DNA from 4 places in the Streptomyces sp. NPDC085900 genome. Region 4 is predicted to be linked to each of the others. Evidence: riboswitches for the same ligand, from Rfam matches in the RefSeq annotation. Region 4 holds a riboswitch; each other region holds the start of a gene.

Evidence for each region. A riboswitch is a leader RNA that binds a small molecule or an ion and turns the genes downstream of it on or off. The one in region 4 is predicted to bind cyclic di-AMP.
Region 1: another riboswitch for cyclic di-AMP. It lies ahead of ACIGDI_RS12705 (NlpC/P60 family protein); the one in region 4 lies ahead of ACIGDI_RS05465 (C40 family peptidase).
Region 2: another riboswitch for cyclic di-AMP. It lies ahead of ACIGDI_RS13620 (transglycosylase SLT domain-containing protein); the one in region 4 lies ahead of ACIGDI_RS05465 (C40 family peptidase).
Region 3: another riboswitch for cyclic di-AMP. It lies ahead of ACIGDI_RS29600 (M23 family metallopeptidase); the one in region 4 lies ahead of ACIGDI_RS05465 (C40 family peptidase).

The regions. Positions count from the first base shown of each region.
Region 1 covers NZ_JBITSP010000003.1:714,478-718,351, forward strand. Annotated here, with positions in the region: gene pcrA (DNA helicase PcrA) at 1-1,050, opposite strand, end outside; cyclic di-AMP (ydaO/yuaA leader) riboswitch at 1,305-1,476, shown strand; gene ACIGDI_RS12705 (NlpC/P60 family protein) at 1,485-2,651, shown strand; gene ACIGDI_RS12710 (hypothetical protein) at 2,724-3,077, opposite strand; gene ACIGDI_RS12715 (NlpC/P60 family protein) at 3,485-3,874, shown strand, end outside.
Region 2 covers NZ_JBITSP010000003.1:898,887-902,760, reverse strand. Annotated here, with positions in the region: gene ACIGDI_RS13630 (FAD-dependent oxidoreductase) at 1-1,006, shown strand, start outside; gene ACIGDI_RS13625 (HAD family hydrolase) at 1,183-1,995, shown strand; gene ACIGDI_RS13620 (transglycosylase SLT domain-containing protein) at 2,023-2,505, opposite strand; cyclic di-AMP (ydaO/yuaA leader) riboswitch at 2,511-2,687, opposite strand; gene ACIGDI_RS13615 (polyprenyl synthetase family protein) at 3,335-3,874, shown strand, end outside.
Region 3 covers NZ_JBITSP010000009.1:283,940-287,813, reverse strand. Annotated here, with positions in the region: gene ACIGDI_RS29605 (M16 family metallopeptidase) at 1-998, shown strand, start outside; cyclic di-AMP (ydaO/yuaA leader) riboswitch at 1,202-1,366, shown strand; gene ACIGDI_RS29600 (M23 family metallopeptidase) at 1,379-2,152, shown strand; gene ACIGDI_RS29595 (GntR family transcriptional regulator) at 2,342-3,025, shown strand; gene ACIGDI_RS29590 (HPr family phosphocarrier protein) at 3,164-3,445, opposite strand; gene ACIGDI_RS29585 (GNAT family N-acetyltransferase) at 3,635-3,874, shown strand, end outside.
Region 4 covers NZ_JBITSP010000002.1:150,112-153,985, reverse strand. Annotated here, with positions in the region: gene ACIGDI_RS05475 (ATP-dependent Clp protease proteolytic subunit) at 1-401, shown strand, start outside; gene ACIGDI_RS05470 (hypothetical protein) at 409-717, shown strand; cyclic di-AMP (ydaO/yuaA leader) riboswitch at 1,019-1,230, shown strand; gene ACIGDI_RS05465 (C40 family peptidase) at 1,234-1,707, shown strand; gene ACIGDI_RS05460 (ATP-binding protein) at 1,804-2,259, opposite strand; gene ACIGDI_RS05455 (helix-turn-helix domain-containing protein) at 2,473-3,324, shown strand; gene ACIGDI_RS05450 (DUF397 domain-containing protein) at 3,344-3,571, shown strand; gene ACIGDI_RS05445 (8-amino-7-oxononanoate synthase) at 3,613-3,874, opposite strand, start outside.

The DNA.
Region 1 (3,874 bases), on a different contig from region 4:
CGGGTAGTCCTCCTCGAACTGGAGGATGTTGCGGATCGTCGCGCCGCGGAAGGCGTAGATCGACTGGTCGGCGTCGCCGACGACGCACAGTTCGGCGGGCGGGACGTCGTGCTCGTTCGGCGGGACGTCCTCGTCGTGGGCGCCCGTGCCCACGAGCTCGCGCACCAGCGCGTACTGCGCGTGGTTGGTGTCCTGGTACTCGTCGACCAGGACGTGCCGGAAGCGGCGGCGGTAGTGCTCGGCGACGTCCGGGAAGGCGCGCAGCAGGTTGACCGTCGTCATGATCAGGTCATCGAAGTCGAGGGCGTTCGCCTCGCGCAGCCGCGACTGGTACATGGCGTACGCCTGGGCGAGGGTCTTCTCGAAGCCGTCGGTGGCCTGGGCGGCGAAGTCCTCCTCGTCGATCAGCTCGTTCTTCAGGTTGCTGATCTTGGCGCTGAAGGACTTGGGCGGATAGCGCTTGGGGTCGAGCTCCAGGTCCCGGCAGACCAGGGCCATCAGGCGCTTGCTGTCGGCGGCGTCGTAGATCGAGAACGAGGACGTGAAACCGAGCTTCTTGCTCTCGCGGCGCAGGATGCGCACGCACGCGCTGTGGAAGGTCATCACCCACATCGCGTTCGCGCGTGGGCCGACGAGCTGCTCGACACGCTCCTTCATCTCACCGGCGGCCTTGTTGGTGAAGGTGATCGCGAGGATCTGGCCGGGGTGCACGTTCCGCGAGCCGAGGAGGTGGGCGATGCGGTGGGTGAGCACGCGGGTCTTGCCGGAGCCGGCGCCGGCCACGATGAGCAGGGGGGTGCCGGCGTGCACGACGGCCGCGCGCTGGTTCTCGTTCAGCCCGTCGAGGAGCGCGGCCGGGTCGATCGCCGGACGCGGGGCGCCGTCGCGGTAGTAGGAGTCCCGGTCCGGCGGTACGTCGAACTTCCCGCCGAACAGATCGTCCGGAACGGGCTCCGGTACGTGATCGTCCTCGGGCGGTGGCGGGGGTTCCTCGTGGCCGCGGGGGGCCTGGAGGTCCGCCAGGAAGCTGTCGTCAAAGAGGCTGCTCATCGCTCTCCGAGTCTAGGGGGCCCCACTGACAGCCCGCCGCCGCCCTGAGAACATCGCCGGATCCGGACCGGATCCGATACCGCCGCACACGCTGCCGCACCCCTCCGCCACGGTCTGTGACCAGCGGCGACCGGTTGACCAAAGGTCACGAAAATGTATCGGGCATATCGAACATCATCCTTCACAGAGGCCACACGAGTTGGCTACCGTTCCGCGCAGGCCATACGACCCCCACCGGCGAACGTCGCCGGGCCGCGTGGCCTCCGCCGAGTCCGGGGCGCCGCCGCGCCGTCCGGAGCCGGGGACCCAACCGACCTTGGGGTGAATCGGCCCGACCCCCTCGCGGGGAGCGGACCGTAGGGCAACCCTTCCGAACCACCCGCCCGAACCCGACAGCTAACTCGGTAGGCGGAGCATGGAAGGAGTCGCCTCCCTTGGCGTCGCACCGCAAGTCGCGCCCCGCGGGAACGCGTGTACCAGGCATACGCACCCCCGCTCTCGCCACGGCCGCCCTCACCTCCGTGGCACTGCTGTCCCAGACGGCCGACGCAACACCCTCCACCGACGGCCGGCCCAGCCTCGAGGAGGTCGAGAAGAAGGTCGACGACCTCTACCGCCAGGCCGAGTCGGCCACCGAGAAGTACAACGCGGCCAAGGAGAAGACCACCAAGCAGCGCAAGCAGGTCGACACCCTCCTCGACGACGTCGCCAAGCGCGCCCAGAAGCTCAACCAGGAGCGCGAGCAGCTCGGTTCCTTCGCCGCCGCCCAGTACCGCACCGGGGCCGCCGCACCCGACACGGCGACCTTCCTGCTCGCCGACTCCCCGCAGGACTACTTCGACCAGACGCAGCTGATGGGCCGGCTGACCTCACGTCAGAAGACCGCGGTCGACGACTACTTCGCCGAGCAGTCGGCGACGATGAAGAAGCGCGAAGAGGCCTCCCGGAGTCTGGAGACGCTCACCCGGACGCAGAGCGACCTGCAGACCGCCAAGTCCACGGTGCAGCGCAAGCTCAGCTCCGCGCGCGAGCTGCTGTCGAAGCTGACGGCCCAGGAGAAGGCGCGGCTCGCTCAGATCGAGAAGCAGAAGCAGGAGGAGGCCGCCCGCAAGGCCGCCGAGCTGGCCAAGCAGCAGGCGGCCGCGCAGGCCGAGGCAGCGGCCGCGACCCAGGACAGCGGCTCCACGTCCACGTCCGGCACCAGCACCGGTACCGGTACGGGCACCTCGGACTCCTCGTACGCCACCAAGGCCGCGAAGGCGATCTCGTTCGCCCGCGCGCAGATCGGCAAGCCGTACGTCTGGGGCGCCACCGGCCCCGGCTCCTACGACTGCTCCGGTCTCACCCAGGCCGCCTGGAAGGCCGCCGGCGTCACGCTCCCGCGCACCACCTACGACCAGGTGAACGCCGGCACCACCGTCTCCCTCACCGACGCCCAGCCGGGAGACCTGATCTTCTTCTACGACGACATCAGCCACGTCGGCATCTACATCGGCAACGGCATGATGATCCACGCCCCGAAGCCGGGCGCTTACGTCCGCGAGGAGTCGATCTACTACGGCGGCGAGTCCATCATCCACAGCGTGGTCAGACCGGCGTGAGCCCGGCGCGTCAGCGACAACAGGGGCGCACGGCAATCACCGTGCGCCCCATCGCGCCACCACTCGCCCGCGTCAGGTCCACAGCACCGCGATGAAGATGTTCGCCGTGGTGAGCGCGCCCACCAGCCCGAACATGCTCTTGTCCACCTTCTCCTCGTCCCGCTTCACGTAGACCAGGCCGAGGATCACGATCAGCAGGGCCAGCTTCAGGCCGATCTTGACGTTGTTGACGTGGTGGTCGTCGGCCTGGTTGAGGCCGACCAGGATCGCGCCGGTGACCAGCATGGTCAGCGCCCCGTGCAGCATGGCGGGGACGAAGCGGGCCGTGCCCTGCCCCATCGCCTTCATCTGGGTGAGGAAGCCGCCGAGGAGCGCGGCGATGCCGACGATGTGCAGGCCGACGAAGAGATGGATGAGTACGTCCATGAGGCCGGAGCTTAGACAGGGGCGCCAGGGGCACCCGACACCGGCCCTCCTCCATCCGTCGGCCGCATATATGCGCCATAGCACCCCGCCCCCCGGGGGCACCCGAGAACCGTCACATCGGTCACCGCACCGCGTGAACCCGACGAGGCAGGGCCTGGATCACGGTCGCATCCGGTCACCCGGCGCCGCACTCACGGCACTTCCGCACAACGCGTTACCGGACCGACACAGCCAGGTTTAGCGTCCTTCCCCAGGTGACCGGCTCCCCACCGCCGCCCGGGCCAGGGGCGGCAGTCGGCCACCACCGCCGAGAAGGTCCGGCGGCGGCCGCTCCCCCTGTGCGAGCCGCCGCCGGACGCGTAAGCCGCCCCGGACGGGGTGGTCGTACGAAAGGACGTGCAGTCCAGGTGGCAGCGCATCGCAAGCCCGGTCGGCGAGCATCACTGGGCGGCAGCACCGCCCGTACGGCCTTCACGATCGCCCTGGCGGGCGCCGCGACCGCGACGGCCTTCGACGGGACCGGACACGCCGAGCCGCGGCTGACCCCGGCACAGGTCAAGGCGAAGGTGGACCGGCTCTACCAGGAGGCCGAGACCGCCACCCAGAAGTACGACGGCGCGAAGGAGAAGGCGCAGGCCGCCGAGCGCCGTCTGTCGACCCTGCGGGACGAGGCGGCACGCAAGACGGAGAAGCTCAACTCGGCGCGGGAGGCGCTGGGTTCGATCGCGGCGGCGCAGTACCGGGGCGGCGGGCTGGACCCCGCGCTGCAGCTCGTCCTCTCCAGCGATCCCGACCGG
Region 2 (3,874 bases), on a different contig from region 4:
GGCCGACTACTGCGACGCCGCCGGCATCAAGCGGCTGGTGACGGACGAGGACATCATCCCCGTCGAGACCTTCATCGCCTACGGCGAGTGGTTCCAGCAGAAACTGGTGCCCGAGCTGGAGCGGGTGCGGGTGGTCTCGGTGGACCGGCGCGACGGAGGCGGCTTCGAACTGAAGCTGGACTCGGGCGAGTTGTTCACCGCCCGCGCGGTCGTCGTGGCGACCGGGCTGTCCGGCCTCGCGCGCCTGCCCGCGGAACTCACCACGGCCGCCGCGGACGGCCCCGCCCCCACCGGCCCGGTCTCCCACAGCTCCCAGCACCACGACCTCACGCGCTACTCGGGCAAGGACCTGATCGTCGTCGGCGCCGGCCAGTCCGCGCTGGAGACGGCGGCGCTGGCGGCCGAGGCGGGCGCGCAGGTACGGGTGGTCTCCCGCGGGCACGGCAAGGTCGACTTCGGCGCGCCGCCCTGGAAGCAGCCGAGGCTGCGCCCCGAGTCGCCCTTCGGCCGCGCCTGGTCCCTGTGGGCGTTCAGCTACTACCCGCAGCCCTACCGCTATCTGCCCGCCCGGACCCGCCACTACCTGGTCCGCCGCGTCCTCGGCCCGCTCGGCGCCTGGTGGCTGCGCGACCGCTTCGAGGGCAAGGTCCAGGTCAGCGAGGTCGAGCGGATCGTGCGCACGGAAGCCGACGGTGGCAGCCCGACGCTGACGGTCCGCACGCTCGACAGCCGCACGGACAAGCTGTCGGCCGACCACGTCATCGCGGCGACCGGCTACCGGGTGGACATCGCGGCCATGGACTTCCTCGGCCACGAGCTGCGCACCCGCCTCGCCGTCAGCCGCGGCACGCCCAGGCTGGGCGCCGGATACGTGTCCTCGGTGCCGGGCCTGTACTTCACCGGTCTGCCCGCCGCGGCCTCGTACGGGCCGGTGATGCGGTTCGTGTGCGGCACGGAGTTCGCCTCACCGAGGCTCGCCAAGCACCTTGCGGCGGCGCACGGTTGAGACCCTGACGGACGCGGCCGAAGGGGTCCGGCGAGTGCCGGGCCCCACGGTCCAGGGCCACGGGCCGTGATCAAGGGCAGGAACCGGTACGGGAGTTGACCGAGTGACGCCGGTGAACGGGGCGGTCGTCCGGTTCGCGATGAGTCGGCGGTGCGTCCTGTCCGTATTCTCTGATCATGGCCGCACCCACCGCATATGCACTCATCGCCACCGACCTGGACGGCACCCTTCTGCGAGGCGACGACACGCTGTCCGACCGGTCCCTCGCCGCCCTCGCGCGCGTGGCGGAGTCCGGGGCCCGGCACCTCGTGGTGACCGGCCGCCCGGCCCCCAGAGTGCGGCCGCTCCTGGACGATCTGGGCAGCACGGGGCTCGCGGTGTGCGGGCAGGGCGCGCAGGTGTACGACGCCGGCGCGGACCGTCTGCTGTGGTCCGTCACGCTGGACCGGGAGCTGGCCGAGACGGCCCTCGGCAAGATCGAGGCCGAGGTGGGCCAGGTGTACGCGGCCGTCGACCAGGACGGCGTCGACGGGCTCACGCTCATCGAGCCCGGGTACCTGATGCCGCACCCGACCCTGCCCGCCGTACGCGTCGACCGGCGCGACGACCTGTGGTGCGAGCCGATCAGCAAGGTGCTGCTGCGCCATCCCTACCTGTCCGACGACGAGTTGGCGGCGACGGCGCGGTCGGTGGTCGGTTCCCTGGCCACCGTCACCATGTCGGGACCCGGGACCGTCGAACTCCAGCCATGCGGCATCACCAAGGCGACGGGCCTCGCGCTGGCCGCCGAACACCTCGGCCTGGGCCCGGGGGAGACGCTCGCGTTCGGCGACATGCCCAACGACATCCCGATGTTCGACTGGGCCGCCCGGGGCATCGCCATGGCCAACGCCCATCCCGAGCTGAAGGCGGTGGCCGACGAGGTCACCCTGTCGAACGAGGACGACGGCATTGCCGTCGTCCTCGAGCGGTTGTTCGCGCGGGTCTAGGACCTGACGGTCCTTCGCCTCGCCGGCCTAGTAGGCGCCGTAGACGTTGTCGATGGAGCCGTAGCGCTGGTACGCGTAGTTGCAGGCGGCGGTGATGTTGGCGACCGGGTCGTAGGGGTCGTACGCCGTGCCCGCGACGTGGTAGGCGGCGAACGTCGGGTCGATCACCTGCAGCAGGCCCTTGGAGGGGGTGCCGGCCAGGGCGTTGGAGTCCCAGTTGTTGATGGCGTAGGGGTTGCCCGAGGACTCGCGCATGACGTTGCGGTAGATGCCGTCGTACGTGCCGGGGATGCCGTGCTGGGCCATGACCTGCAGGGACGCCCGGATCCAGCCGTCGAGGTTGTTGCTGTAGCCGAGCGACGACGCGGTGACGACGCTGTCGGTCGCCGCGGAGGCGCTGGTCGCGCCGACGACCGGAAGGGCGAGAACGGCGGCGCCCGTTCCGATGACGGCGAGCTTGCGGACGAGGCGGGATCGCTTGGTGAGGCGGTGGCGAGCGGTTGCGGGCATGGCGGGTTTCCTCTCCGTCGCCTGCGAGGTGAGCTGTCGGGTTCGGGCGGGAGCTGCCCGGCCGCGCCGCCGTACGACGACACGACTTCACCCCAAGCCGGTGAGGGCGTCCTGGGACGCCCGTCCGGCGGCTTACCTGGTTCCCCCGCTCCTGCCGTGCGTGAGTTGGTCGATGGTGGAGAACGGGCGGCGGCAGGATTAGGCGTCCGCCCGGCAAGGCGGGAACGTATGCGACAGCACATGTCCGGAACAAGCGGCGGAGTCACACATCGGGCCGCTTGACCTCGGTGTGGGGGCTTTGGGGTGCTTGATCCTTTGCGCTTGCCAAGCCTCAACTCGCTTTTCCGGGAAGGTGGATCGGCCGAAATCGCCCGGAATGTGGATCTTGGCGTCGAGTGAGCCAAGTCACGGGTGTCGACAAGCGCGTCAAATCGGGCAATGGGCCCAACTCATAGTCAATGGGCGGCCCGTGGGAGTTCGCTCGCCCTCGGGGGCCCTCGCTCCGGGTGATGCCTTTGCGTGTGTCGCCCGGGGTCGTGCGCCGGAACCCCCGTAACCCCTTGAGTCCCCGGGAGCGGCCGCCATGTCCATGCCGTCACGGCCCGGGCGCGTCGAAAGGGGAATCGCCCCCCGCAGAGCAAGTCAGTAAAAATGCATTGTTATGAGGTGATCAGAAACATACCGGGCGTGATCCCATACCGCCCCTGCTGGACGGGCGGGCGGCATGGGTGATCGAAAGGCGACCGGATACGCTGACTTGAGTGATGGCAGCGACCTATCGACAAACCGCGTAACCAGCCAGTAGACACCAGCAGACAGGAGACCCCTCGTGACCGTCGTCGGGCCGTTCGGGCTGAGCGTGCGGGACCAGGCTCTGGAAGCCGATGTCCAGGCCGGATTGGTGGCTGTCGAGGAGGGCCTGCTCGAAGCCACCAAGAGCGAGGTCCCCTTCATCACGGAGGCCGCCCAGCACCTGGTGCGAGCGGGTGGAAAGCGCTTCCGCCCGCTGCTGGTGATGCTCGCCGCCCAGTTCGGTGACCCGTATGCGCCCGGCGTGGTGCCGTCGGCCGTGGTCGTGGAGCTGACCCACCTCGCGACGCTCTACCACGACGACGTCATGGACGAGGCGGCCGTGCGCCGCGGGGTCGACAGCGCGAACACCCGCTGGGGCAACTCGGTGGCGGTCCTGACCGGCGACTTCCTGTTCGCGCGCGCCTCCCACATCCTGGCCGACCTCGGCCCGGAGGCGGTGCGGGTGCAGGCCGAGGCGTTCGAGCGGCTGGTCACCGGGCAGATCCTGGAGACGGCGGGGCCGCAGGACGGCCGGGACCCGGTCGAGCACTACCTGGACGTGCTCAGCGGCAAGACG
Region 3 (3,874 bases), on a different contig from region 4:
GGGCGCCCGCGTTCGCCGACGGCGAGGTCGAGCGGCTGGTGCGCAACCGTCTGGACGAGATCCCGCACGAGCTGGCCAACCCCTCCCGCCGGGCGGCCAAGGAGCTCTCCAGGGAGCTGTTCCCGGCGACCTCGCGCATGTCCCGCCCGCGGCAGGGCACCGAGGAGACCGTCGAGAAGATCGACGCGGCCGCCGTACGCGCCTTCTACGACCGTCACGTCCGGCCCGCCACGGCCACCGCGGTCGTCGTCGGCGACCTCACCGGCATCGACCTGGACGCCCTGCTCGGCGAGACCCTGGGCACCTGGACGGGCTCCACGGCCGAGCCCCGTCCCGTGCCGCCGGTGACCGCCGACGACACCGGGCGCGTGATCATCGTGGACCGTCCCGGCGCCGTCCAGACGCAGCTGCTCATCGGCCGCGTCGGCGCAGACCGGCACGACCGCGTGTGGCCGGCGCAGGTGCTCGGCACGTACTGCCTCGGCGGCACCCTCACCTCCCGCCTGGACCGCGTCCTGCGCGAGGAGAAGGGCTACACCTACGGTGTGCGCGCGTTCGGGCAGGTCCTCAGGTCCGCCCCGGACGGCACGGGCGCGTCGATGCTCGCCATCAGCGGCTCCGTCGACACCCCGAACACCGGTCCGGCGCTCGACGACCTCTGGAAGGTGCTGCGCACGCTCGCCGAGGGCGGCCTCACCGACGCCGAGGTCGACGTCGCCGTGCAGAACCTCGTGGGCGTGGCGCCGCTGAAGTACGAGACCGCGGCGGCGGTCGCGAGCACGCTGGCCGACCAGGTCGAGCAGCACCTGCCCGACGACTACCAGGCGACGCTGTATCAGCAGCTCGCCGCGACCGGCACGGTGGAGGCCACCGCGGCGGTCGTGAACGCGTTCCCGGTGGACCGTCTGGTGACCGTCCTCGTCGGCGACGCGGCGCAGATCAAGGCGCCGGTGGAGGCGCTCGGCATCGGTGAAGTGACCGTGGTTTCCGCCGAGTAGCGGCACGCGCGCGTGGAGGGGCCCTGGTGACTGACCTGTCACTAGGGCCCTTCTATGTCCGAATTGGCGCGGAATTGAAGGAGAGATGCCTGTCTGCCCTGTGGGATGCGCTACAAAAGCCGCGATCCGTTTGGGGATTGAAAGGCGCCCCGCTTAGCGTCATGCGGGCTGTTCGTCAGGCAGTGCGCCGCACCCGCGGCACCGGACAGTCATCGCCGAGTCCCCGTACGGCGCGAGCCAGGGGAGCCGGGGACCCACCGCAGTCCCTGGGGTGAATCGGACGCCCGCGCGAGCCGCGAGGGGGTCCGTAGGAGACCTTCCTGCTCCGAACCCGTCAGCTAACCCGGTAGGCGAGAGGGAAGGAAAGGACCAGCCTGTACATGGCGTTCATGTGCGCCACCGGGAAGCACCGTCGTCCCAGCCGGATCAAGCGTTCCACCGCCCAGGTCGCCGGCGTCGCGGCCCTCGCCACCACCGGTGTGATCGGTGCCCTCGCGGCACCCGCGCTCGCCGCCGACAACTCCGTCGACGCCGTCGAGCAGACCGGCTTCACCCCCGTCATCAGCATCGGCGACTCGATCGCCGAGAAGATCGACGCGCAGGCCGAGGCCCAGAAGCAGGCCGCCGAGGAGGCCGCCCGCAAGAAGGCCGCCGAGGAGGCCGCCCGCAAGAAGGCCGAAGCGCTCGCCAAGAAGGAGCGCGAGGCCAAGGAGCGCGCCGCCCGTGAGGCCGAGCGCAAGCGCCTGAACTCCTTCGTCGCGCCGATCTCCAACTCGTACGTCTCCACCGGCTACAAGGCCAGCAGCTCCCTGTGGTCCTCCGGCAGCCACACCGGCATCGACTTCCACGCGGCGAGCGGCACGTCCGTCCACGCGGTGGGCTACGGCACGGTCGTCCAGACCGGCTGGGGCGGGGCCTACGGCAACCAGATCGTGATCAAGATGAACGACGGGACGTACACCCAGTACGGCCACCTGTCGTCCATCGGCGTCTCGGTCGGCCAGAAGGTCGTCACCGGCCAGCAGATCGGTCTCTCCGGCTCCACCGGCAACACCACCGGACCGCACCTGCACTTCGAGGCCCGTACGACCCCCGACTACGGCTCGGACATCGACCCGGTCGCGTACCTGCGCTCGCACGGTGTGAACGTCTAGCGACGCGCCGCCAGACTCCGAGGACCCCGGCTCCCCCGAGCCGGGGTTTTCGTCGTTTCTGTCACCCCTCTGTCCAAAAAATATCCATGGATTCCGGCCCCCCGTCGGAAATTCCGGCTCATTGCAATAGAGTCGCTGGACACAACGTCAATCGTCGACGTTTCACGGGGATTAAGACGGAGGTCGGTCATGCGTATTCCGGCGCACTCGGTGTGCACGGCCATCCGGGACGACATCGTCGCGGGTGTCTACGAGCGTGGCGGCCGTCTCACCGAGGAACTCCTCGCCCGTCGTTACGGCGTCTCGCGCGTCCCCGTCCGTGAGGCCCTGCGCACCCTGGAGGCCGAGGGCTTCGTGGTGACCCGCCGGCACGCGGGCGCGTGCGTGGCGGAACCGACCGAGCAGGAGGCCGCCGACCTGCTGGAGATGCGCATGCTGCTGGAGCCGCTGGGTGCCTCCCGGGCAGCCCAGCGGCGCACCGAGGCCCACCTCAAGGTCCTGCGCGGCCTGGTCAGACTGGGCCAGGAGCGCGCCAGGAGGGGCGGCAGCGAGGATCTGCGCTCTCTGGGGGGCTGGTTCCACGAGACGCTCGCCCAGGCCTCCGGCAGCCCCGCCCTGACCTCGATGCTGACCCAGCTGCGCCACAAGATCACCTGGATGTACGCGGTGGACGCGCCGGCCAACCCCGTGGAGTCCTGGGCGGAGCACGGCGCGATCGTCGACGCCGTGGCCCGGGGCGACGCCGAGCGCGCGCGGGCGATCACGAGCCTGCACACCGAGCGCTCGACCGCCGCGCACCGGCTGCGATTCGGCGGCGCGAACGGTGTGAGGAACTCGCAACATGCCGTAAACATGTCGAGCCTGCGGCATTAACACGAGCGCCGTATACAAAGAGCAGGAAATTCGAGGGGGCTAATTCATGCTGCCCGCCGTCGAGAATTCCCGACCCCGGCACAGGAAATGCGAAGGGCCCGCCCGGTAATTCGGACGAGCCCTTCTGCGGTGCCGCGATCAGACGGTCTCGGGAAGCTCCTCGAGGCCCTCGGAGACCAGCTTGGCCAGACGGTCGAGGGCGGCGTCGGCGCCCTCGGCGTCGGAGGCGAGGACGATCTCCTCGCCACCCTGGGCGCCCAGACCCAGGACGGCCAGCATGGAGGCCGCGTTGACGGGGTTGCCGTCGGCCTTGGCGATCGTCACCGGGATACCTGCGGCCGTGGCGGCCCGGACGAAGATGGAAGCGGGGCGGGCGTGGAGGCCCTCGGCCCAGCCGACGTTGACGCGGCGCTCAGCCATGTGATGCTGCCCTTCGGTGTTCAGGGTTGTCTAGACCAGTTTCCCACAACGTGAAGAGTCTCCGGAGCGGTTCTCGCGTTCCGTCCGGGGTGGATGCTCGGGCCGCGGCCTCGGCCCGATCGACGTCCTCTTCGGTTCTCCACAGACTGCCTCGCGCCGCTGTCGGACGCGAGCCGTACTCTGGGGCCCATGCAGACCGCGTCGGACCGGCACGAGTACCCCGCCCACTGGGAGGCCGACGTGGTGCTGCGCGACGGCGGCACCGCGCGCATCCGCCCCATCACCGTCGATGACGCAGATCGCCTGGTCAGCTTCTACGAGCAGGTCTCGGACGAGTCGAAGTACTACCGCTTCTTCGCGCCCTACCCTCGCCTGTCCGCAAAGGACGTCCACCGCTTCACGCACCACGACTTTGTGGACCGGGTGGGA
Region 4 (3,874 bases):
CCATGTCGGCGATCTACGACACGATCCAGTACGTCGGCTGCGACGTGGAGACGATCTGCCTGGGGCAGGCGGGCTCCTCGGCGGCGGTGCTGCTGGCGGCCGGCACGCCGGGCAAGCGGTCCGCGCTGCCGGGCGCGCGCATGGTCATCCGTCAGCCCGCGCTGTACGAACCGGTGCAGGGTCAGGCCAGCGACCTGGCCATCCAGGCCGACGAGCTGTCACGGCTGCGCACCCGCCTGGAGGAGATGCTGGTACGGCACACGGGGCGGTCCCGGGAGCAGGTGACCGAGGACATCGAGCGCGACAAGATCCTCGACGCCCAGGAGGCGGTGGAGTACGGGCTGGTGGACCGGATCGTCCCCAGCCGCAGGTCCCCCCTCGCGCCGCCCGCGGGGAGGTGAGCGGCCGGTGCTGCCACCCGAACTCCCGCCGCTGCCCGCCCTCACGCGCGCCGAGGGCGAGTTGATCGACCGTTACCTCGACGTGGTCGACCTGCTCGGCCGCATCAACCCGGCGCACCACGGAGACACGTACCGCGGCCTCCGCGCCGCTCAGGCGCTGGTGACCAAGGCGGCCGAACTGCGCGACGCCCTGGTGCTGATGCACCAGCGGGGCGAGACCGAACTGCACGCCCCCACGCTGGGTCGGGCCATGCGGGTGCTGGACGGCGAGCGGCGTACGGCACGGGTCACCGTGCCGCCGCAGTCCGACAGTTGACGCGACCGTCCGGACCGGGCTTGAAACGGACCAAACGGCGTACCCCCTTTTGGAGTAGACGCGGCTGCTGTTTCGGGACCGTTCCGGTTGCGCAACACGCGTACCCAAAGGGCGGAATGGGACGTTCCGCCCCTGGTCCGGGGCTCCTCGATACCGCGACGGCTGTTCGAAAAACAGGGTGTCCACCCGAACGGGTGAGTGGTGAGTAACGCCACAAATCCCCGATTCCATTGGGATTTTCGGACATCAGTGAGCCAAGATCCCTGTCTGACGACAAGCCCCCGCCACAGCGGCGGGGCGATCCGGGCGGACGCCGAGTCCTGCCGCCGCCCGGATGACCGGTCGACAGGAGTGGATCGGCAGGAGTGGAGGACCCAAGCACGACGGGTCGCCGGCACGGTCACGCCATGACCGGACCGAGCAGCCCTTGGGGTGAAGCCGCAGCAGCGGCCGGGCAACTTCGCCAGCCCGAATCCGACAGGTCATCCTTCACAGGCGGCTGACGAAGGGTTGCGCATGACTGCGCTCAATCGTGTCCCGTCGCTGATGGTCCGGGCCGGCACGGCCTCGGCCCTCACTCTCGCCGCAGTGGGCGGCTCCGTCGTGCTCCCGGGCGTCGCCACCGACGCCGCGGCCGCGACGACGGCGACGAAGGCGCTTCAGGTAGCGGCGTCCAAAAAGGGATCCCCGTACAAGTGGGGCGCCACCGGACCGCGCCGCTTCGACTGCTCGGGGCTCACGCTGTACTCGTTCAAGAAGGCGGGCAAGAAACTGCCTCGTACGGCGGCCCAGCAGTACAACAAGTCCCACCACATCTCCGCGAGCCACCGCAAGGCCGGAGACCTGGTGTTCTTCCACTCGGGCTCGAACGTCTACCACGTGGGCATCTACGCCGGGAAGGGGAAGATCTGGCACGCCCCGAAGACCGGGGACGTCGTGAAGCTCCAGAAGATCTGGACCAGGAGCGTCTGGTACGGCCGGATCAGCTGACTCTCCCGTGGGGGTGGCGGCACCCTGACCTGCCGTCACCCCCACGGGGCTCGACACTTCTTCGCACCCAGGCGTATCGCGCCTGGGCGTCTTGGTTCACGGCTCCTGCTGCCCCGCCGTGACCGGCTGGGCCGGAACGGTCCACGGCAGTTCGATGGAGACCGTCTTGCCGCCCTCTCTCGTGGGCCGCACCCGCAGCTTGCCGCCGCACTCGGCCGCCAGCCAACGGATGATCACCATGCCCCGGCCGTTGTCCTGCTGGACCGCGGCCGGCAGCCGCTTGGGGAAGCGCGGATGGCTGTCGGTGACACCGATCCGCAGTTGCTCGTCACGGTCGAGCCGCAGGTCCACCGTGAAGGTGGGGGACTGCCCGAAGGTGTGCTGTACCGCGTTGGTGGCCAGTTCGGAGACAATGAGGCGGATCGTCTCGGCCGCTTCGGTGTGGGCGGGCAGACCCCATTCCGCCAGCGTGGTGACCACGTAGCCGCGAGCGGCGGAGACCGAGGCCGGCTCGCTCGGCAGAGTGACGGATGCTTCCAGGTGGTCTGCCATGGCGACGTCGTCCCTTTCCCACGGGACCGGAGTCCGACATGGAGCGGATGGTTCGAGTACGGTCCCGGACTGGTGCTTCTTCGCCAGACTGCCATTACCGCGACGGTCACGGGTGGCGATCCACCAAGATATGCATATATCTGTCGCTCAAAGCGGTGAACTCTACGACGGAAGACCGTATTTGGGCGCCCCGGAAGGAGTAAGGAGTACCGCATGCAGAACGGTCCCGCGGTGCGCCGCCGCAAGCTGGGCGCCGAACTGCGCGCCCTGCGCACGGGGGCGGGCCTCACCAGTGGTGAGGCGGCCCGGCTCGTGGGCTGGCACCAGTCGAAGGTGAGCCGGATAGAGACGGGCGCCAGCGGGGTGAAACCGGCCGATGTGCGGTTACTTCTCGACGCCTACGGTGTCGCGGACTCCCAACTGCGCGAGTTGCTTTTGGTGTTGGCGGGCTCCGACGAGGGGGGCGGGCGCCACCACTGGTGGCACGCCTATCGCGGAATTCTCCCGCCCACCTATCGCGACTTCATCAGCCTCGAGTCGCAGGCGAGCGCGATGCGCACGCTGGAGACGTCCGTCGTGCCCGGTCTGCTGCAAACGCCCGAATACGCGCGTGCGGTCACCCGCGCGGCGGTCGACGGACTGGACGACGAACGGCTGGACGCTCTGGTCGAGGTGCGGCTGGCCCGGCAGGACGTACTGCGCGCGGATCCGCCGTTGGAGCTGGCAGCGGTCCTGGACGAGGCGGTGCTGCACCGGGAGATCGGCGGTCCGGACGTCATGGCACGGCAACGCGAACGGCTCCTGGAAGCGGCCCGTCTGCCCCAAGTTCGGCTTCAGGTGCTGCCGTTCGCCGCCGGGGCACATGTCGGTGTCACAGGCCCTTTCGTAATCTTCTCATTTTCGCGCACTTCTGATCTGGACGTGGTTGTTCTCGACCACTTGACGAGTAGCCTCTACCTCGAACGGAAAGAAGACCTGGAGGCCTATACACAGGCCTTCAACGCCCTTCGGATTCATGCCCTTTCACCCGAGGACTCGTTGGATTACATCGCCGCGACAGTTTGACGGCGCGTAAGGAGGCACCATGTCCGCACTGCCTCGGAACGTACCTTCCAGCACCGAACTGCACGGCGTGCGGTGGCTGCGCAGCAGCTACAGCACGGGAGCGAACAACTGCGTCGAGACGGCACTGCCGCACTCCGGCCCATGGTCCGGACTGCTCGCGGTGCGCGACTCCAAGGACACCGCGGGACCCGCGCTGCTCTTCTCCCCCGAGAGCTGGGCGGGCTTCCTCGCGGTCGTCAGGTCCTGATCAGTCCGTGATCGCGCGGCACACGGCCGTGTCACGCCGACTCATGGTCGCGTCTCGCCGATCACCTTCACCGCATGTTCGATCTGCGCCCCGGAGAGGTCCGCGCGGGCGGTCAGCCTGAGCCGTGAGATGCCGTCGGGAACGGAAGGAGGACGGAAGCAGCCCACGGCGAGGCCTGCCGTACGGCAGTCGGCCGCCCATCGCACGGCCCCCTCCGGGGACGGAGCGCGCACCGAGACGACCGCGGCGTCCGGGCGCACCGCCTCGTGGCCCGCGGCGGTCAGCCGCGCGTGCAGTTCCGCC